DNA from 3 places in the Micromonospora sp. 050-3 genome. Region 3 is predicted to be linked to each of the others. Evidence: riboswitches for the same ligand, from Rfam matches in the RefSeq annotation. Region 3 holds a riboswitch; each other region holds the start of a gene.
What was found. A riboswitch is a leader RNA that binds a small molecule or an ion and turns the genes downstream of it on or off. The one in region 3 is predicted to bind cobalamin.

Region 1: linked by a shared signal. The riboswitch ahead of ACLJOK_RS06690 (acyl-CoA thioesterase) and the one ahead of cobN (cobaltochelatase subunit CobN) in region 3 are both predicted to bind cobalamin.
Region 2: linked by a shared signal. The riboswitch ahead of ACLJOK_RS13630 (ribonucleoside-diphosphate reductase subunit alpha) and the one ahead of cobN (cobaltochelatase subunit CobN) in region 3 are both predicted to bind cobalamin.

The regions. Positions count from the first base shown of each region.
Region 1 is NZ_JAJPVX010000001.1:1,455,900-1,462,905, forward strand. It holds gene ACLJOK_RS06685 (copper resistance protein CopC) at 1-1,183, opposite strand, end outside; cobalamin riboswitch at 1,315-1,529, shown strand; gene ACLJOK_RS06690 (acyl-CoA thioesterase) at 1,724-2,170, shown strand; gene ACLJOK_RS06695 (NUDIX domain-containing protein) at 2,483-2,881, shown strand; partial or broken gene ACLJOK_RS06700 (IS701 family transposase) at 3,024-3,752, opposite strand; gene ACLJOK_RS06705 (sialidase family protein) at 3,905-5,404, opposite strand; gene ACLJOK_RS06710 (hypothetical protein) at 5,401-6,105, opposite strand; partial or broken gene ACLJOK_RS06715 (IS701 family transposase) at 6,457-6,627, opposite strand; gene ACLJOK_RS06720 (IS5 family transposase) at 6,700-7,006, opposite strand, start outside.
Region 2 is NZ_JAJPVX010000001.1:2,956,366-2,963,371, forward strand. It holds gene arsB (ACR3 family arsenite efflux transporter) at 1-1,063, shown strand, start outside; gene ACLJOK_RS13620 (arsenate reductase ArsC) at 1,079-1,483, shown strand; gene ACLJOK_RS13625 (ribonucleotide-diphosphate reductase subunit beta) at 1,683-2,678, opposite strand; gene ACLJOK_RS13630 (ribonucleoside-diphosphate reductase subunit alpha) at 2,747-5,065, opposite strand; cobalamin riboswitch at 5,257-5,474, opposite strand; gene ACLJOK_RS13635 (enolase C-terminal domain-like protein) at 5,719-7,006, shown strand, end outside.
Region 3 is NZ_JAJPVX010000001.1:2,144,497-2,151,502, forward strand. It holds gene ACLJOK_RS09640 (hypothetical protein) at 1-123, opposite strand, end outside; gene ACLJOK_RS09645 (VOC family protein) at 295-990, shown strand; gene ACLJOK_RS09650 (maleylpyruvate isomerase family mycothiol-dependent enzyme) at 1,104-1,880, shown strand; gene ACLJOK_RS09655 (hypothetical protein) at 1,877-2,602, opposite strand; gene ACLJOK_RS09660 (RNA polymerase sigma factor) at 2,595-3,203, opposite strand; gene ACLJOK_RS09665 (hypothetical protein) at 3,302-3,637, shown strand; gene ACLJOK_RS09670 (hypothetical protein) at 3,783-4,397, shown strand; gene ACLJOK_RS09675 (hypothetical protein) at 4,481-4,627, shown strand; cobalamin riboswitch at 4,824-4,953, shown strand; gene cobN (cobaltochelatase subunit CobN) at 5,235-7,006, shown strand, end outside.

The sequences.
Region 1 (7,006 bases), 690 kb from region 3:
CGACGAGCAGCGCCAGGTGGGTGTTGCTCAACCGGGACCCAGGCGTCGCGGCGGCGAGGTCCGTGTCGGGCCGTGGTCCGGGGTCGACCGTCAGCTCGCCGTCCGTGCTGGCGTGGGCCTCGGTCACCTGATCGGTCGACGTCGGATCGACAGTAACGCCCGTGCGGGCCGTGACGACCGTGTTGCCCTTGCGCGCCGCGGGCACGGTGGCGGGCCGCCGCTTGTCGCTCGCGGTACGCGCGACGACGCCGGTTGCCGCGCCGACCTTGCCCCCGACGGTCTTGCCAGCGCCGGCCTTGCCCCCGACGGTCTTGTCCCCGACGGTCTTGTCCCCGGCAGCCTTGCCGCCGACGGTCCTGCCAGTGCCGGCCCTGTTCGTGGTACGGGCGCCACCGCCGCGTCGACCGGAGCTCGCCGCCGAGGTACGGCCCCGGCCGGCGGGTGTGCCGGCAGATCGGCGACGCCAGACGACGAACCCGGCCACCGCCCCGACCGCCGCGACCGCCGCCGCCCAGCCGGCCCAGGCCAGTGCCCCGGGACCGCTCTCCTCGGTCGACCCGGTCGACGGTGCCGCCGCGGCCGGCGGGGTCGACGGATCGTCAGCTGTGGTCGGCACCGCCGAGGCCTGCCCGGAGTTGTGCTGCTCGGTGGCGGCCACCAACGCCGGGTCCGGTTGGGTCGACGGCGGGCTCCACCCCTTCGGCGCTGCCGTCACCGGCCCGTCGTAGCGGAAGGTCTGGGTGCCCCGCACGGTGTCGCCGTCCGAGGCGACCGACAGGTAGCTCACCGAGTACTGGCCCTTGGCGGGCAGGTGGGCGACGGACACCACCGCCGGGAACCCCGTCGTGTATTCCCGTGGCTCGAACTGCCCGTTGACCAGGAAGTACTCGCGCACCGGCTTGTCCAGCGGCTTCGGCTCCCCGTACGACCAGCCGTTGTCGACCCGGGTGCCGCCCGGGGCGGTGATCGTGAAGAACGCGTTGGCGGCGGCCTTCTCGGTGAAGAACAGCCGCACCTCGGTCAACGACTCGCGCACGGTTGCGCCGCTCGCCGGTGTGGACATGGCGAGGGTCCCGTGCGCTGCGGCGGGTTGGGCGGACGCGAGGAGGGCGACCGCCGAGGCGAGGAGGAACGCGAGGAGGCCCGAGAACACCCGCCCGCAAGTCTGGGGGAGACGACGCATCTGGATATCCTCACCCTCGCGAGACTTTTTTCAAGAGGTGACGATCTTCTTCCTCAGATGACAAAAGTTGACGATCAGGCCATCCGTCGCCGCGGCAGGACGCCCCGGGTGGACACATTCCCTGGCCAGCTATGCTCGCCGACGGCGCTGGTTCGCCCCGTCGTGACCGGCTGGGCGTCGTAAGAGGGAACCCGGTGAGAATCCGGGGCTGCCCCGCAGCGGTGAGTGGGAACGACCGCCGTCATCAGCACTGGGCCAGTGGCCTGGGAAGCGACGGCCAGTAGGGGACCGGCGCGACCGGTCAGGCCCGCGAGTCCGAAGACCTGCCGGCGCCGCGTACACAACCGTGTGCGCTGCCGTCGGCCTCGCGGGTGGGCTGAGCGGGTGACCTGCCGCGTCGTCTACGCGGTGGCGTCCTCGTCAGCGCGTGCCCGCAGTCCGGTGGTGTGGTTTCCCGAGGGACGGACTACCGCTGTGCACGACACCACCACCATCGCCGGCCGAGCACCGTCGGCGTCGCACCTGACCCTTTCGCAGATCATGGACCAGCACCACACCAACCTGATGGGTACGGTGCACGGCGGCCGGATCCTCAACCTCATCGACTCCGTCGCCGGTGTGGTCGCTGCCCGGCACTCCGACGGGCCGGCGGTGACCGCCGCCATCGACGAGACGGCGTTCCTCCGCGCGGTGCGGGTCGGCGACGTGGTGCACGTCGACGCCCGGATCACCTGGGCCGGCCGCAGCTCGATGGAGGTGGCCGTCAAGGTGACCGCCGACCGGTGGGACCGTGCGGTGCCACCCACCGACGTGGCCACCGCCCACCTGGTCATGGTCGCCATCGACGACGACGGCCAGCCTCGGACGGTGCCGCCGCTGCTACCGGAGACCGATGGGGACCGCCGACGGTACCGGGAGGCGGAGATCCGCCGGAAGCACCGACTGGCGCTGCGACGCGCGCTGCTCGACGGCGCCGAAGACGACTGACGCGGGTTGCAACACCGTCGGCGAATTGCGGTCTGTGGGTGGTTGCGCGGGCCATCCCGCCAGCCGGCGACCCGGGCAAGCCGAGCAGACCGCCGCCTGACCCGCCAACGTTCGACCGTGCGTCAAGGTGGTCTTGACGTTGCGGGCCGGGCGGCGGCCCGCTCCCCAGGATGGCGGGTCGACGGCAGATGGGATGGCGCAAGCGGTCTAAGGGCTGCCCGCCCGCATCCAGCCCATCGGCTCCCAGCGACGCGGTCGCTTCCCAATATCCTGCGGCCCGCACTACGACCCGAATCTGGGATTGTGTGCGTTGTGAATGAGCTCGTGGAGCGGGTCGATGATCAGGACCGGGTGCTGGGAGTGGTGGACCGAGGCGAGGCCGTCCGTCGCGGCTGGCTGCACCGCATCGCGACGACCATTTGCCGAGATCAGCAGGGCCGGGTTCTGGTGTATCGGCGCGCTGAGGGCCTGTCCAGATTCCCCGGCTACTACGAGGTGAGCTTCGGCGGGGCCGTGGATGTCGGTGAGTCGTATCAGGCGGCCGCTGCTCGGGAGTTGGCCGAGGAGCTGGGCGTCCACGTGGCGGTGCGCTTCATGTTCAAGTTCCTATGTCAAGGCGAGGTCGGCCCGTACTGGCTCGGCGTTCATGAGGCCGTCATCACCGGCGAGGTAGATCCTGACCCCAGGAGGTGGCCTGGCTCGGCTGGATGACAAAGGGCGAGCTGCGGCAAGCCGTTCAGCATCGGCGCTTCATCCCTGACGGGCAGGAAGCGTTCGGGCGCTATCTTGCCTCGCCGTAACACTTGAGCCAGGACGGCAGCCCAGGACCAAGGCTCCGCAGTCTCTAGTACTGCAACGGGTCGGCGCGGGCGGTGCCCATGTTGGTGGTGATCATGTCGTCGTTGCGGCGGGTCGCGACCACATAACCCACATCCCGCTGTTCCAACCAGACCCGCAGGGATTTCGACTGCCCGTAGGCCTCGTCCATCGTCACCCACCCGACCGGCACCCCGGCATCGAAGGCGCGGGCCAGCATCTTCCGGGCCATCTGGACCTTCGTGGCGAACTGCACCTCGTCCGGGATCCCCGCCGCTCGGCACCGGTCCCGGTCATCGGTCCACGACGCCGGAAGGTAGAGCTGCCGGTCGATCAGTGCGTGGCCTTTCGCGGAGCGGTAGGCCAGGAACGTCCCGACCTGGCAGTTCTCCGTCCGCCCGGCGGTGCCGGAGTACTGGCGCTGCACCCCGGCCGACCGGGTGCCCTTCTTCAGGAACCCGGTGTCGTCCACGATCAGCACTGCGGCCGGGTCGCCGAGGTGCTCGACCACGTAGTTCCGCACGTCGTCACGGACCGCGTCGATGTCCCAGTCCGCCCACCGCAACAACCTTTGCATCCCGTCCGGCGACACGTCCCCGGCCTGCTCCGCGAGGGTCCAGCCGTTCTTACGGCCCAGGCCGGAGACCAGCCCGCACAGGTACTGCCGCGCCCGCCGCCGCGGCTCCGAGCGGCGAAACCGAGGCCCGATCCGAGCATGCAACCGGTCCAACTCCCCATGCCACTGATCGACATCAACGTCGGTCACAGGCAGACCAACGAACGCGAGCCGAACTCGATTCGCCTACTGCCGTTGCAGTACTAGTGCCCTCGGCCAGCGGCCCGGGCCGGGCATCAACCGGTAGGGCCGGACCGGACCGGTTTCCGGTCCCGCCCGGCCCACGGCCAGCCACAACGCGGCTATCGGTTGGCGTCCCGGACCCGTACGGCGGCGACGCGCGGGGACGCCACCGGGTCGGGTTGGGAGAACGTGGCGACGAAGTCGTGTGGTCCGGCGCTGGTCAGGCCGGCGTAGTCGCCGAGGAAAAAGCCCGGGGGGCCGACTTCATTCAGGAAGGGGGCATGCCGCATGTCGAATGGCTCGTTGGTGAGTCTTACCTCGGTGTCGAACCCAACCCCGGTCGCGCAATCAAGCTTGGGTGTCGGGCGACAGGTCACCAGCCAACGATCGGTCCATAGCGCCCCGGCGGGGTCGTCGTGACGAAAATCGGAGTAGTCGACCGCGACGGTATGGTCGGCGGCGACTGCAACCGATGCGGTGAATGCCTGTTGGTTGCCGATCGGGACGTACGTCGGGCTGCGGTTGACCTTTACCGGCGTGGACCAGTGGCGCCCGCTGTCGTCCGACACGGACAGTGCGATTGCGTCCGCCTGCCCGCCGCTGAAGCGGGCGTCCTGCCAGACCAGGTAGATCCGCCCGCTGGCCGGATCGACCGCCGCGTCGATGAGCGCGGCGCTGCCGCTGGAGACCTGGTCCCCCGGCGACTGCGGATCGCTGACGCCGGCCGACCGCATCTCGGCTACCAGGTGGGGAGGTGACCAGGTGGCGCCACGGTCCTGCGACCGCATCACGGCAACGTGCCGGGTGGGCCGCTCGCCGGTGAGGTCGAACAGGGTGAAGGAGTCGACAAGGGTCCCGTTGGGGAGCACCACGATCTGGTGTCCGGTGGTCAGCCGGTTCTCCCCCGGCTCATAAATCTGCCGCGCCCGCCAGGTGCGTCCGGCATCACCGCTGGCGGCGAAGACCACCGCTCCGCGGAACGGCTCGCCATCCTGGTCGGGTTCCATGATCTTCGGTACGACCGTGTAGACGCGTGCAGGGTCCTCCGGATCAGCCGCGATCGCCCCACCGACGTACGTCCCGCCGTCCGGATCGCGCTCCGCCACCACGAGGGCCGGTTTACTCCAGGTAAGACCGCCGTCGAGGGATCGGGCCGTGATGAGTCCGCTGGGTGTGGTCTCGGGTGCGTCGAACACATGCGCCGACAGATGCAGCATGCCGGTTGGGCCGAATGACAGCCACACGTCATCGACGTAGTCGAAGGTCCCGCCCGTGCATCGGCTCGTCCCCGGAATCAGCACCCGCCGCCAACTGTGGCCGCCGTCGGCGCTCACCCCAGCGACCAGTCCTCTGAACCGGTCCTGTGTCCACACCGACACCAGCTGCTGACGTTTCAGGGGGTTGGCGGCGACGGTCGGTTCGAGCGCGCCGGCGGGTAGGAGATCGTCAAGAGCGGCCGAAGGGCAGGCGCCGAATGGGCTCGGCCCAGAGACCCACGCCGGACCCGTGGATGCCTCCGATGGCGCCACCGACGCGCCCGCTGCGCTGCTGCCTGGCGTGAGAGTCATGGTCACTAACAGGGCCGTGACGAGCAGGGCGGTAGGAGCTCGTCCGCTCATCGCGTGCTCGCCAGGTCGACCGGATCGGGTGCGAGTCGGCCGCGTCGTGCCAGCAGGACGCTGGCGGCGGCGAACCAGATGAAGCCGATGAACCTTCCGGCCGGGATGAAGACCGACGCCGCGGAGGCCAGCAGCGAGAAGATCGCGAGTACGCACAGCGTCGCGATGCCGATCCCCAGCCTTCCGAGCCAGCTCGGCAGCGCCCTGGTCTGCAGCATGGCGGCGGAGGCGGCGCCGACGAAGAGGCCGAGCGTCACGATGTGCAAGGGACCGCCGGTCATGAAGGCGAGGTCCATGGCGAACCGGAAGACCCGCAGATCCGATCCGCTGCCGGGACGAGACATGATCCATTGAACGGCCGCCGACGACAGCAGCAGCGCGGAGGCGACCGCACCGGAGGCATGCGCCAGCCCAGCGGCTCGGCCGATGTCGCCCCGCCGGCGCATCGTGACGGCGACGTACGCGGTGAACACCAGCAGCGCGACCGCTGCCAGCGCCTGGAAGAACGCGCCAACCGGTGCACTGGGTGAGCCGCTATTGAGGAACTGTTGGACATCGGCGTCGGACGAGTACGGCGTAACCAGCGGCTCGCCGGGTGAACTGATTAGCCCTGGGAGGAGCATCGCGGCGGCGAACGACAGGACGTACAGCAACCCACTCAGGGCGTGCAGCCGAGAGGCCACAAATGGTGTCTCACGCACGGCGGGGCCTCCCCGCCGGATAGACGACGATGGCTGTCGGGTGTGTTGCGCTCCTATGGTGATGCACGGAGCGAGCATGCCGCCGGAGTCATCCGTCCACGTCGCATCGGCGTCGTATCTCTGACTGCGCTCCACGGCGTATTGCCGTTGCGCGAGGGGGTACCACCCGGCCAAACGCTGGCGCTCGCCACCGCCGACGTGAACGCGGGACTCTAAGCCGGTTGTTCCGGTGAGGTTGGTGTTCTCAACTCGCGCGACTCCGCCCCGGCCTAGGGTAGGCCTGCCGGCCCGGGGCGCCCGGCCCGCGGCCGCGTCATAGCTCACAGGAGCGGAATTCATGTCACAGGATGTCCCGGCCTGCTCCGCGAGGGTCCAGCCGTTCTTACGGCCCAGGCCGGAGACCAGCCCGCACAGGTACTGCCGCGCCCGCCGCCGCGGCTCCGAGCGGCGAAACCGAGGCCCGATCCGGGCATGCAACTGGTCCAACTCCCCATGCCACTGATCGACATCAACGTCGGTCACAGGCAGACCAACGAACGCGAGCCGAACTCGATTCGCCTACTGCCGTTGCAGTACTAGGGCCTGTCCTGTCGATCATGGAAGCCAGATGATGGCGGCGATGAGGACGAGGCTTGCTCGGTAGAGGGATGCTCGTTTGGCGTAGCGGGTGGCGAGGTCGCGCCACTGTTTGAGCCTGTTGAAACAGCGTTCCACGACGTTGTGTTTGCGGTAGATCGCCTTGTCGAAGGTCGGTGGGCGTCCACCGGTGCTGCCCTTGGCGGCGCGGCGGGCGACCTGGTCGCTGCGTTCGGGGATGACGTGTCGGATGCCTCGCTGTCGCAGGGCTCGCCGGGTCGAGTCATGCGCGTAACCCTTGTCAGCAATCAACAAATCGGGTCGC
Region 2 (7,006 bases), 810 kb from region 3:
CCAGAGCGACCCAGCCGAGAGCGCTGTCGTCGGCCGACTCTCCCGACTCGACCAGTTCCTTCCCATCTGGATCGGGCTGGCGATGATCGCCGGCCTGCTCCTCGGCCGGCTGATCCCCGACCTGAACAGCACGCTGGACTCCGTGACGATCGGCGGGATCTCGCTACCGATCGCTATCGGCTTGCTGATCATGATGTACCCGGTGTTGGCGAAGGTCCGCTACGACCGGCTCGACACCGTCACCGGCGACCGCCGGCTGCTGATCTCCTCGCTGGTCCTCAACTGGCTCGTCGGCCCCGCCGTGATGTTCGCCCTGGCCTGGATCTTTCTGGCCGACCAGCCCGCCTACCGCACCGGGCTGATCATCGTCGGCCTGGCCCGCTGCATCGCCATGGTCATCATCTGGAACGACCTCGCCTGCGGCGATCGGGAGGCCGCAGCCGTCCTGGTCGCCCTCAACTCCGTGTTCCAGGTCGTCGCCTTCGGCCTGCTCGGCTGGTTCTACCTCTCCGTGCTCCCCCAGTGGCTGGGGTTGTCCGGGACCGAGTTGACGATTTCGGCCTGGGACATCGCCGGCAACGTGCTCATCTTCCTCGGCATCCCGCTGCTCGCCGGCTACCTCACCCGTCGCCTCGGCGAACGCGCCAAGGGCCGCACCTGGTACGAGGCCCGCTTCCTGCCCCGCATCGGCCCGGCCGCCCTCTACGGGCTGCTGTTCACGATCGTGATCCTGTTCGCCCTGCAAGGCGACGCCATCACCAGCCGACCCCTGGACGTCGTCCGCATCGCCCTGCCCCTGCTGGTGTACTTCGCGCTCATGTGGGCCGGCTCCTACGTCCTCGGCCGGGCCATCGGTCTCGGCTACCAACGCACCACCACGCTGGCGTTCACCGCCGCCGGTAACAACTTCGAACTCGCCATCGCCGTCGCGATCGGCACCTTCGGCGTCACCTCCGGCCAAGCCCTCGCCGGAGTCGTCGGCCCCCTGATCGAGGTGCCCGTCCTGGTCGGGCTCGTCTACGTCTCCCTGTGGGCGCGCCGCCGGTTCTTCACCACCCCTTGATTGAGAGGCACCACCGTGAGCGACAAGCCCAGCGTCCTGTTCGTCTGCGTCCACAACGCCGGCCGGTCCCAGATGGCCGCCGGCTGGTTGCGCCACCTCGCCGGCGACACCGTCGAGGTCCGCTCGGCCGGCTCCGCCCCGGCCGAGACGATCAACCCCGCCGCCGTGCAGGCGATGCGCGAGGTCGGCATCGACATCACCGACCAGACCCCCAAACTCCTGGAGTACGCGACAGCGGAGTCCTCCGACGTCATCGTGACAATGGGCTGCGGCGACACCTGCCCGGTCTTCCCTGGCAAGCGCTACGAGGACTGGAAGCTCGATGACCCGGCCGGCAGGGGCATCGAGGCCGTCCGCCCGATCCGTGACGAGATCCGCGGCCGGGTGGAGAAGCTCCTCACCGAGCTGAACCTCACCTGACACCGTCACCGGCGATCGGAGGGCGGTGCACGACCGCCCTCCGGCCACCGGCAGCTCCGCGCGTGGAACGACCATCGTCACTTCTGCAACATGATCGATGCGGCGTTCGCCACAACACCGGCACCACAAGTCCATGATCGGCGAGACTGAACCACCTCTTCCACGCGATGGTCCTCAGGGGCAACGCGTGTGTCGCCGCCTAGAAGTCGTCGTCGAAGGCGACAGTGCCGGTCACCCCGACCTGGTACGCCGACACCCGCCGCTCGAAGAAGTTGGACAGCTCCTGCACGTCCTGCAACTCCATGAAGCCGAACGGGTTGCTCGACCCGTAGTGCGGCGCGATGCCGAGCTGGGCGAGGCGGCGGTCGGCGACGTGCTGGAGGTACTCCCGCATGTCGGCCAACGTCAGACCGGGCACACCGCGGCCCACCAGGTCCTCGGCGAACTGCACCTCACACTCGACGGCCTCGGTGAGCATCCGGCGAACCTGATCGGCGAGGTCGTCGTCGAACAGGTCCGGCTCCTCGGCACGGACGGTGTCGACGACGTCGAACGCGAACGCCATGTGCATGGACTCATCGCGGAACACCCAGTTGGTGCCCGAGGCGAGGCCGTGCAGCAGGCCGCGGGAGCGCAGGAAGTAGACGTACGCGAACGCGCCGTAGAAGAACAAGCCCTCGATGCAGGCGGCGAAGCAGATCAGGTTGAGCAGGAACGTCCGTCGGTCCTCGCGGGACCGCAGCTCCCGCAAGTTGTCCAGGGAGTCGATCCAGCGGAAGCAGAACTCGGCCTTACGACGGATCGAGGGGATGTTCTCGATGGCCGCGAAGGCCTCGAAGCGCTCGGCCTCGTCGGGCACGTACGTGTCGAGCAGGTTGAGGTAGAACTGGACGTGCACGGCCTCCTCGAACAGCTGGCGGGACAGGTAGAGGCGGCCCTCCGGGCTGTTGACGTGCTGGTAGAGGTTGAGCACCAGGTTGTTGGCGACGATCGTGTCACCGGTGGCGAAGAACGCCACCAGGCGGCTGACCAGGTGCCGTTCCGCCGGCGACAGCTTGTCCAGGTCGGCGAGGTCGGCGTGCAGGTCGACCTCCTCGACCGTCCAGGTGTTGCGGATCGCGTCGCGGAACCTGTCGAAGAAGTGCGGGTAGCGCATCGGGCGCAGAGTGAGGTCCATCCCGGGGTCGAGCAGCATGTGCGTGGTCCTCGTGTCGGTGGTGCTGGCGTCGGTGGTGCCGGCGTCGGTGATGGCTTCGGCGGGGGTCACTGGCAGGCCTCGCACGACTCGGGGTTCTCGAGCGAGCAGGCCAACGCCTCCGCGTCGACGACGACGGGTGCGACAGCGCTGACGGTGGCCTGCTGGATCCGCGTCGCGGGGCGCGAGCGCAGGTAGTAGGTGGTCTTCAGCCCGGCCTTCCAGGCGTACAGGTACATCGAGGAGAGCTTGCCGATGGTCGGCGCGGCCAGGAACAGGTTCAGCGACTGGGACTGGTCGATGAACGGGGCGCGGGCGGCGGCCAGGTCGATCAGCGCCCGCTGCGGCAGCTCCCAGGCGGTGCGGAACAGCTCCCGTACCCCGGCCGGCAGCTCGGCGATGTCCTGCACCGACCCCTCCGCCCGCTTGATCGCCGAACGGATCCGCTCGGTCCACAGACCGCGGGCCTTCAGCTCGCGTACCAGAGCGGTGTTGACCTGGAGGAACTCGCCTGACAGGGTCTCGCGCTTGAACAGGTTGGACACCTGCGGCTCGATGCACTCGTAGCATCCGGCGATCGAGGCGATGGTCGCGGTCGGCGCGACCGCCACCAGCAGCGAGTTGCGCAGCCCGTACGCCTCGACCCGGTCGCGCAGCGCGTCCCACCGCGCGGTCTGCATACCCTCGACACCCCACAGGTCGGGCTGGAGCTGGCCCCGCGCGGCCCGGGTCTGCGGGTACGCCGGGTGCGCGCCGAAGTCGCGCGCCAGGTCGGCGGAGGTCTCCAGCGCGGTCAGGTACAACTCCTCGCTGATCCGGGTGGACAGCTCCCGCGCCGCCGGCGAGTCGAACGGCAGCCGCAGCGCGAAGAAGACGTCCTGTAGGCCCATCAGCCCGAGCCCGACCGGCCGCCAGCGGGGGTTGCTCGCCGCCGCCTGCGCGGTCGGGTAGTAGTTGATGTCGATGACCCGGTCGAGGAAGGTCACAGCGGTCCGCACCGTGGCGCGCAGCCGCTCCCAGTCGATGCCGCCGGCGGTGAGGTGGGCGGCGAGGTTCACCGAGCCGAGGTTGCACACCGCGGTCTCGGCGTCGCTGGACACTTCGACGATCTCGGTGCAGAGGTTGGACAGGTGCACCACGTTGCCCGGCTCGGCGGTCTGGTTGCAGAGCCGGTTGGCGGCGTCCTTGAAGGTCATCCAGCCGTTGCCGGTCTGGGCGAGGGTCCGCATCATTTTCCCGTACAGCTCCCGCGCCGGGACCTGCCGCACGTAGCGCCCCTGCGCCTCGGCCTCCCGGTACGCGGCGTCGAACCGCTCCCCCCACAGGTCGGGCAGCTCGGGCACCTCGTGCGGGTCGAACAGCGACCACAGCTCGTCGGCCTCGACCCGGCGCATGAACTCGTCCGGGATCCAGTTGGCCAGGTTGAGGTTGTGGGCGCGGCGGGCGTCCTCGCCGGTGTTGTCCCGCAGTTGCAGGAACTCCTCGATGTCCGGGTGCCACGGCTCCAGGTAGACGCAGGCCGCGCCCTTGCGCCGGCCACCCTGGTTCACCGCGGCGACGCTCGCGTCCAGCGTGCGCAGCCACGGCACGATTCCGTTGGACTGCCCGTTCGTGCCCCGGATCAGCGCGCCGCGGGAGCGGACCCGGGAGTACGCGATGCCGATGCCACCGGCGAACTTGGACAGGTTGGCGACCTGGGCGTACCGCTGGTAGATCGAGTCCAGCTCGTCGAGCGGAGAGTCGACCAGGTAGCAGGAGGACATCTGGGTGTGCCGGGTACCGGAGTTGAACAGGGTCGGTGAGCTGGGCAGGTAGGCCAGGCTGGACATCAGCCGGTAGAAGTCGACAGCCTCGTCGGCCGTCCGGGACAGGCCGCAGGCCACCCGAAGCAGCCAGTACTGCGGGGTCTCCAACACCAGGCGGCTGGTGGGGTGGCGCAGCAGGTAGCGGTCGTACACAGTGCGCAGGCCGAAGTACTCGAACCGGCGGTCGCCGTCCGGGTCGATGGCGTGGTCGAGCGTCGCGGCGTGTGCGGCGACGAACGCGGCGGTGTCGTCACCGATCAGGCCCTCGGCGTGGCCGGCCCGGATCGCCGCGCTGAACGAGGTGATGCCCTGTCGACGCACCTCCTTGTCGACGTAGCCGGCCAGCAGCCGCGCGGCGAGGCGTGAGTACTGCGGCTCCTCACCGATCATCTCGGCGGCGGTCTGGATGGACAGGCGGTCCAGTTCGGCGGTGGTTGCACCGTCGTAGAGGCCGCTGATGGTGCGGGTGGCCACCCGCATCGGGTCGACGTCGGTGAGGTCGTCGGCCCACCGCTCGACCGCCCGGACGATCTTGTTCACGTCCACGGGTTCGGTGCCGCCGTCGCGCTTGCGGACCTGCATCGGCGCCCGCCGCACTGCCGCGTCGCCGCTGGCCGGGACTACCTCGGTGACTGTCACCACTCGCTCCTCGGAGTTCGAGACCTGGTGGCCCGGACGCGAGGAGACAGACACCGACGGACGCCACGCCAGCCCGGCGTGGGTCAGGTGGCGTCAGCCGTCCCACGCGGCCTCGGACCGCCGCCCACCCGGGTGCGGGTACGCGGCGCGCTGGCAGGTCTTCGGACTCGCGGGCACGACCGGGCTCGCCGGTCTCCTACTGGCCGTCGCTTCCCAGGCCGATTGGTGGCCCAGTGCTGATGACGGCGGTCGTTCCCACTCACCGCTGCGGGACAGTCCCGGATTTCCACCGGGTTCCCTGTTGCCTCGACCGCTCCGGATGAGCGGCCGAACCAGCTGCGCTCGACACCATATATAGGGACGCAGTCGTTGTCACACCCCACATGTCGGTCTCGGGCGTGTCGGCGCCGACTCGGTGACCACCGTCACCAACCCGGCCGTCAAAGGGCACTATGGACGGCAACGCGGATCGACGCGACCCGCCAAACATCATATGTCTACGGGCCTGCAGTGATCGACATCGTTGACGCGCCGAGACGACCCTCCGTATACTCCCAGTGATCATCTGATCTTTAGCCTAGCCGGGCGAGGAGCGCATGCCGCAGATCACCGCCGTCACCGTCGAAGACGTCCGCTTCCCCACCTCCCTGACCGCTGACGGGTCAGACGCCATGAACAAGGACGGCGACTACTCGGCGGCCTACGTCATCCTGCACACCGACGGCGTCGACGGCGTGGGCGCGCCACTCGCGGGGCACGGCCTGACCTTCACCATCGGTCGCGGCAACGACATCGTCGCGGCAGCGGCAGTCCACCAGGCACAGCTCCTGGTCGGCCTGGACGTGGCGACGATGGCAGCGGACATGGGCGCGGTCTACCGCCTCCTCACCTCCGACTCGCAGCTGCGCTGGCTCGGTCCCGAGAAGGGTGTCGTCCACCTGTCCCTCGCCGCCGTGTTGAACGCGTCATGGGACCTGGTCGCCCGGGTCGCCGACAAGCCGCTGTGGCGGCTGCTCGTCGACATGACCCCCGAGCAACTCGTCGACATCGCGGACCTGCGCTACCTGTCCGACGCGCTGACCCGCGACGAAGCACTGGCCATCCTGCGGGCCAAGGAGAGCACGAAGGCCACCCGCCTCGCCGAGCTCGACCGCACCGGCTACCCCGCCTACACCACCTCCGCGGGCTGGCTCGGCTACGGCGACGACAAGCTGCGCCGGCTGTGCCAGGAGGCGGTGGACACCGGCTACGGCTACGTCAAGCTCAAGGTGGGCGCCAACCTCGACGACGACATCCGCCGATGCGCGATCGCGCGGGAGATCCTTGGGCCGGATCGCAACCTGATGATCGACGCCAACCAGGTGTGGGACGTCGGTCAGGCCATCGACTGGGTCACCGCCCTCGCCCAGTTCACGCCACTGTGGATCGAGGAACCGACCAGCCCCGACGACATCCTGGGCCACGCGGCCGTCCGCCGCGCGGTCGCTCCGATCGGCGTCGCCACCGGCGAACACTGCCACAACCGGGTGATGTTCAAGCAGCTGTTCCAGGCCGAGGCCATCGACTTCTGCCAACTCGACACCGGCAGGTTAGCCAGCATCAACGAGATCGTCGCCGTGCTGCTGCTCGCCGCGAAGTTCGACGTCCCGGTGTGCCCGCACGCCGGCGGTGTCGGGCTGTGCGAGATGGTCCAACACGTGTCGGTGCTCGACTACGTCGCGATCTCGGGGGACCTCACCAACCGGGTCACCGAGTTCGTCGACCACCTGCACGAGCACTTCACCGATCCCTGCATCATCCGGGACACCGGTTCCGGCAGCGGATACGTCCTGCCCAGCCAGCCCGGCTACTCCACTCGGATGCGCCAGGAGTCGGTGGCGCTCT
Region 3 (7,006 bases):
CGTCTCGACCCGCGCCGCGCAGGCGGTCGCGGTGCTCGCCGTGGTGGCCGCACCCGCCGTCGGCGCCGCGCCGCTGGTGGTGGGCGTGCACCCCGCCAGCAGGACCACGGAGGATGCCAGCATCAACCTGCCCCAGGAACCCATCTCGCCCCTTCCGGTAAACGCCGAGGACTCGTCGCACCTTTCCGACACCGCCCAGGCTCCCCGGGTTCCTGGTGCTCTGACCGGGAACCCCTACCGGGTTGGCGGCGGCGAGGCCAGAGGGGAATTACGGGCGCATGTGAGGATGCCTACGTGGAACAGACACTGGGTCGGCGGGCGGCCTCGGACGCGGTCAGCGACCAGGGATGGCGGTATCTGCTGGGCGCGTTGCGCACGTCGGTCCCCGTCGGCTCATTGGTCCAGGCAACCGAGGTGGCGGCGCGTGTGGTGGCGGTGTGCGGTAGCGACGCCGATGGCCACCTGCGTGCTGATATCCGGCCAGACCGGGTCGTCCTAACCCTGCAGTCGGTGGATCAGGCGGCGCTCACCGCTTGCGATATCGACCTTGCGCATCGGCTTTCCGCCGCCATGCGGGACGTCGGGCTACGGACGGAGCCTGAGATTGGTACGGGAGCGCCGCGGTCGGTCCAGCTCGTGGAGATCGCCATCGACGCGCTCGACATCGCGGCGGTCCGGCCGTTCTGGAAGGCAGTGCTGGGCTACACGGACGAGGCGGGAGCCGACGGGCCCAAGGATCCGATCGTCGACCCGGTCGGGCAGGGTCCGGCGATGTGGTTTCAGCAGATGGATCAGCCACGCCCGGACCGGAATCGCATCCACTTCGACATCTGTGTCCCGCACGACGAGGCACCGCGGCGGATCGAAGCCGCGCTGACGGCCGGTGGCCGACTTGTATCGGCGTCCCATGCTCCCGCCTTCTGGGTTCTCGCCGATATCGAGGGCAACGAGGCATGTGTAACGACCTGGCAGGGCCGAGACGACTCGTAGACCGGGCTGACCGGCCAGGAACCACTGCTGCCCCTCGGGCGTACGTCAGAACATGGTCGCCGTTGGCGAAAATTCGCTGTCCGGTGGCCGGAGCGCAGTGATACACAACCGAGGTGCAGAGCATTTTGGAATTCCCCGAGGTCCTACGGCTGATCGACGACCGCTCGGCCGCGTTCCGCGCCGCGATCGCGTCCGCCCCCGACCTTGACGTCCAGGTCCCGACCTGCCCGGGCTGGACGCTGCGCGAACTGGCGCAGCACCTCGGCGACGGCCGCCGCCGCCAGGCCGGCATCATCGCGGCGGGCCCGGACGCTGAGCCCCCGGCGAGGACGGACCCGAAGGGCGCCCCGACCGCGCCCCGCGACCGCGAAGCCCTGGACGCCTGGCTCGCCGAGTCGACCGAGCTCATGCTCGACGCGATGCGCAAGGCCGGCCCGGACCGCGGCTGCTGGACCTGGTGGGGGCGCTCGCAGGCCCCGCAGACCAGCGGAGCCGTGGCCCGACACCAGATCCAGGAGTTGGCCGTCCACACCTACGACGTCCAGCTCACCCAGGGGGCCGCACAGCCGCTGCCGACGGACGTCGCGGTCGAGGGCGTCGACGAGTTCCTGACGACCGTCGCGGCGACGAGCGTCCCCTGGCCGTTCAAGCCGGCGACCATCGACCTGCACACGACCGAGGGCCGCTCCTGGCGCCTGACCCTCAACGCCGACGGCGTCCGCTGCGACGACCTCGCCGCCGACGCGGAGCCAGGCGACATGGCGATGCGAGGCGCAGCGAGCCAAATGGTCCTCTACTTCTACAAGCGAGTCCCGCTCGACGGCCTGGAAACCACCGGCGACGTCCAGCCGATGGAGCAGCTCGCAGATTGGGACCCGAACGCGTACTAGCCCAGTGAGCGCGCGATCTCGATCGCCTCGGTCCTGGTGAGGGTCCCCTCAAGCCGGTAGCTCACGTCGTTGTCCTGCCAGATCAGGGTCGAGCCGGCCAGCCGGGCGGTCTCCCTGCGGATCTCGCCCGCCCGGTCCACGTAGGACAGCGCGTGTGGGCCGTCGACCCAGACGGCGAAGTCGCCGTTGACCTGGACCCAGTTCGCGCCCGGCGGGGTGACCTCCTTGTGGAAGGCCAGGTCGAGGTGACCGTCGAACGCGTCGACGCGCAGCGCGCCCCCGTCGTAGAGCAGCGTCGCCACCCGGTACCGGCCCGTGGCGTCCGGGTCGGCGACCAGTACCTGCTCGGGCGGGCCCAGCATCGCCGGCAGTCGGATCGGAAACCGCACCGCCCGTTGCGCCTCGTCCAGGGCGACGGCCCGCTGCCCGGGCAACGGCGACGTGGTGCCGCCGGGCGGCGTCGGCATCGGGGCGGGTGAGGTGGCGATGCTGACCCCGGCGAAGCGCAGCAGCCCCGTGACGACGTCGGCGATGGCGGTCCGCGTCGGCGGCAACAGCGCCACCAGCAGGGCGACGAGCGCCGCTGCGGCGAGCGACCGCCACCGGCGCCGCCGGGGCGCGGGCGTGCCGAGTCGTACGCGGACGCGGGCGGTCACGTCGGGCGGATCGGGGGTGTCCAGCCAGGCGGACAGGTCGCGCAGTTCCCGTTCGAGGTCATCCATGCCCGACCTCCGCACCGTCGAGCAGGCCGCGAAGCTTCGCCAGAGCCCGGGACGTGCGCGATTTCACAGTGCCCCGGGGCCAGCCCAGAGCCGCGACTGTCTCCTCCTCGGTGAGATCGAGGAAGAACCGGCAGACGATCACCTCGCGGTCCCGTACCGGCAGTTGCCGCAGCGCCTGCACCAGCGACGCCCGGCGCTCCCCGGCGAGGACCGCGCCGACCGCGTCGTCCTCGGCGATCTCGGACGTCGGGTCCGCTGCCGCGGCCCGTAGGACGAGCCCGTCGCGCCGGCCCCGGGAGCGGTGCAGGTTGCGGGTCTCGTTCGCGACGATCGCGAGCAGCCACGACCGGAAGGACGCGTCACCCCGGTAACGGGACAGCTTCCGGTACGCCTTCACAAACGCCTCCTGGATGACGTCCTCGGAGTCCGAGCCGGCGCCGAGCAGCACCGCGGTCCGGTACGCGGACGCGGTGTGCCGGGCGACCAGGAGGTTGTACGCCTCCAGGTCACCTGCCCGAGCACGGGTGACGAGTGCCTCGTCGTCCAGGGGAGCCTCCGTTGGATCACACTCATGACACCGCCCGCCCGCCGCGGGTTCCATCCGGATCCCGACGCGGGTCAGCTCTCTCCCATCCGGCGTGCAGCGTATTGCCAGGAATCGGTGCTGCACTGGAGGGGCGTCGAGGAGAGGGGCGGGGCATGAGCTGGTTCAATCGGCGGTCACGGGGTGCCGAGGCGACCCCGACGAAGCTGGACCGGGAGGCGACCCGCGACGACCTCGCGGCGCTGGAGGCGTTCGTGGCCACCCGGCGCGGGGTGGAGTTCTACCTGGAACCGGAAACGACCGCGACGGACACCACAGTGATGGCGATCGCCCACGACGGCGAGTGGATCCGTCGTCGTACCGGAACGCCCCGCGCGGCCGGGGCCATCGCCCGCAAGCACGCGGTGCCGCTGTACGAGGCGGCGCGTACCGGCTACCCGGAACGGATGCGGACCTGGAGCCGGGCCCACCCGGAACGCCACGCCCGCTGAGACTCGACCGACAGCAGATCATGACGGGGGATGACTCCCTGTGGTGCGGGTCTGACTACGGTGTTGGCTGCTGGGGTGTCGGGTTGAGGCCAGCCGGTGCGGGCGCAGGCGTGCCCGCGTTGGTGACGACAGGCAGGGGGCCGCGGTGGAGATGGTCGAGCGGCTTGTTTCCCGGACTGATGCCGCCTACCAGCGGTGGTTGGCGTCGGTCACTGACGACGTCGTCGCCGATGGGGTGGTGATGTACTGCCGGGAATCCCTGCTGGAGCGCAACACGACCTACGGGATCGGTGAGTGGCTCACGGGCTACCTCATGATCGGCCAAGAAGGCGATCGGGGATTCTTTCTCAGGTGCGACGGTAGCGGGGGCCCGGTGTTCTGGACCGACCTGGGCGGTCTCGGCGAAGTCGACCTCGCTGTTGTTGCCCCCGTGTTCGAGGTGTGGCTGCGTTCCGGTATCGCCCTGCCCGCCGACCCGCAGCCGGACCTGCCGCCAACCGCCGACGTCTACCTGGACAAGGTTCCGGTCGACGCAGTTCAGCTGCTGGTACGGGCGAGGAAGCTGCTGGGTGTGGATTGGCGGTTCGGGGATCTCAGGGGCCTGCTCGCCGTCCAGCCGTTCCTGGCGGCGAGGTCAGCTCGTCTGTACGCGCTGCGCCGCGGCCTGGAACACGCCCCCGAGTTGCGGCCGTACCTGTTGTACGCCACCGACCACGGCCTGGAAGCGGTATGGCCGGCCGACAGCCCAGAAAGCCAGTGACTTGGCACAATCGAACCAAGGCCGAACCTGATCACGGCGGATCATATGGCGAGGTTCAGAACCGACACGTCGAGGCAGGGCGCGTGGCCGACGCCGAGGACAAGATCGAAGAGGCCATTCACACGGTTGGGCTCTCCACTCGTTCCAATCCACAGCCGCGGCGAACGTTGTGTGGGATCGTCGACCTGGATACCGTCCAGATCGCGGCGGTGTTGCGCGCCGCGCAGTAGGTCAGGCCGACAGACACTGCCCGCCAGGGGGCCACTCCACCGACCACCGAGCTCAACAGCCCGTCGTAGCGGCCAGAGGCAACCCCGCACGCCGATATCTCCGCAGGTCAATGTGGTGAGCGTGGCCGCTAGGCGGTGGGGTCCGCGTTGACCGGCGGCGCGGCGGTGTGGCAGCATTCGCGGCCTGACGGCAGTGAAGGAAGTCGGTGCGATTCCGACGCGGTCCCGCCACTGTCACCGGGGAGCGATCCCCCCTCGTGAGTCACGGCCGTGTGTCTGCGGTTGGAAGGCCGGGGGAGAGCGTCGATCCGGAAGCCAGGATACTTCGGCCGTCGGGACGTACCCCAGGGCGTGGACACCCGAGGAGGACCCGATGACGCACGGCGTCTCATTCATCGACGATCATCGTCGTATTGCGCTCCAGGCGCTGCGCTCCCAGGACACCGGCCACCGGCACCGCTGAGCTGATCGCCCGGCGCTGACCGGCCCCGACGCCCGCGTCGGTGCGCCGTTCGCGTGGGCCGTCGTACCGGCTGACGCCGTACCCATCCGCATCGCCCCGGTGTGCCCCCGTGAGGGCCCAGGGCGTCACTCTCCGGAGCCTGCCGTGCGCATCCTGCTGCTGTCCACCGCCGACACCGACCTGCTGGCCGCCCGCGCCAGCGGCGTCGACTACCGGTTGGCCAACCCCGCCCGGGTCACCGCCGAGGAGGTGCCCGCCCTGCTCGACGGGGTCGCCCTCGTCGTCGTACGCCTGCTCGGCGGTCGGCAGGCGTGGCCGGACGGCCTCGCCGCGGTGCTCGCCACCGGCGTGCCGACGGTGGTGCTCGGCGGCGAGGCGCTGCCCGACGCGGAGCTGATGGCCATCTCCACAGTGCCGTCCGGGGTCGTCACCCAGGCGCTGGCGTACCTGGTGGAGGGCGGCCCGGACAACCTGGGGCAGTTGGCCCGGTTCCTCTCCGACACGGTGCTGCTCACCGGCGAGGGGTTCGCCGCACCCACGCCCACCCCGGCGTACGGCGTGCACGGCGAACACCCCGCCGACCCGGACCGGCCCACAGTGGGAATCGTCTTCTACCGGGCGCACGCCCTCGCCGGCAACACCGACTTCGTCGACGTCCTCGCGGACGCGGTCCACAAAGCCGGCGGCAACCCGCTGCCGATCTTCTGCGGCTCGCTGCGCGGACTGACCACGGGCGCCGGCCCACTCGGGCTCTTCGCCCGCTGTGACGCGCTGCTGGTCACCGTGCTCGCGGCCGGCGGAGCGGTCGCCGCGGACGCCTCCGGTGGCGGCGACGAGGACGCCTGGGACGTCGGCGCCCTGGCCGCCCTGGACGTGCCGGTCATCCAGGCGCTCTGCCTCACCAGTACCCGCGCGCAGTGGGCCGACAGCGACGCCGGGATGTCCCCGCTGGACGCCGCCATGCAGGTGGCCATCCCCGAGTTCGACGGCCGGATCGTCACAGTGCCGTTCTCGTTCAAGCAGATCGACGCCGACGGGCTATCGGTCTACGCCGCCGACCCCGAGCGGGCTGCCCGGGTCGCCGGGATCGCGGTGCGCCATGCCCGGCTGCGGTACGTGCCGCACGCCGACAAGCGGGTCGCAGTGGTGCTCAGCTCGTACCCCACCAAGCACTCCCGGGTCGGTAACGCCGTCGGGTTGGACACCCCGGCCTCGGCGGTCCGGCTGTTCGCCGCGCTGGCCGAGGCCGGCTACGACCTGGGTGACGCGCCACCGCCCGACGACGGCGACGCGCTGATCCACGCGCTGATCGCCGCCGGTGGTCACGACGTGGAGTGGCTCACCCCGGAGCAGTTGGCCGCCGCCGAGGCCCGGATACCGGGGCCGACGTACCGGCGCTGGTTCGACCAGGTCCCGGCCGAGCTGCGCGAGCGGATGCGGGAGCACTGGGGTGAGCCGCCGGGCGAGCTCTACACCGAAGGTGGCGACATCGTGCTCGCCGGGCTGCGCTTCGGCAACGTGGTGCTGCTGATCCAGCCGCCCCGTGGCTTCGGGGAGAACCCGATCGCCATCTACCACGACCCGGACCTGCCGCCCAGCCACCACTACCTGGCCGCGTACCGCTGGTTGACAGCGCCCGGCGCGGACGGTGGCTTCGGCGCGGACGCCGTGGTGCACCTGGGCAAGCACGGCACCCTGGAGTGGCTGCCCGGCAAGGGCCTCGGCCTGGCCGCCGACTGCGCGCCCGACGCGGTCCTCGGCGACCTGCCGCTGGTGTACCCGTTCATCGTCAACGACCCCGGCGAGGGCACCCAGGCCAAGCGGCGGGCACACGCCGTGGTCGTCGACCACCTGGTCCCGCCGATGGCCCGCGCCGAGACCTACGGCGACCTGGCCAAACTGGAGCAACTGCTCGA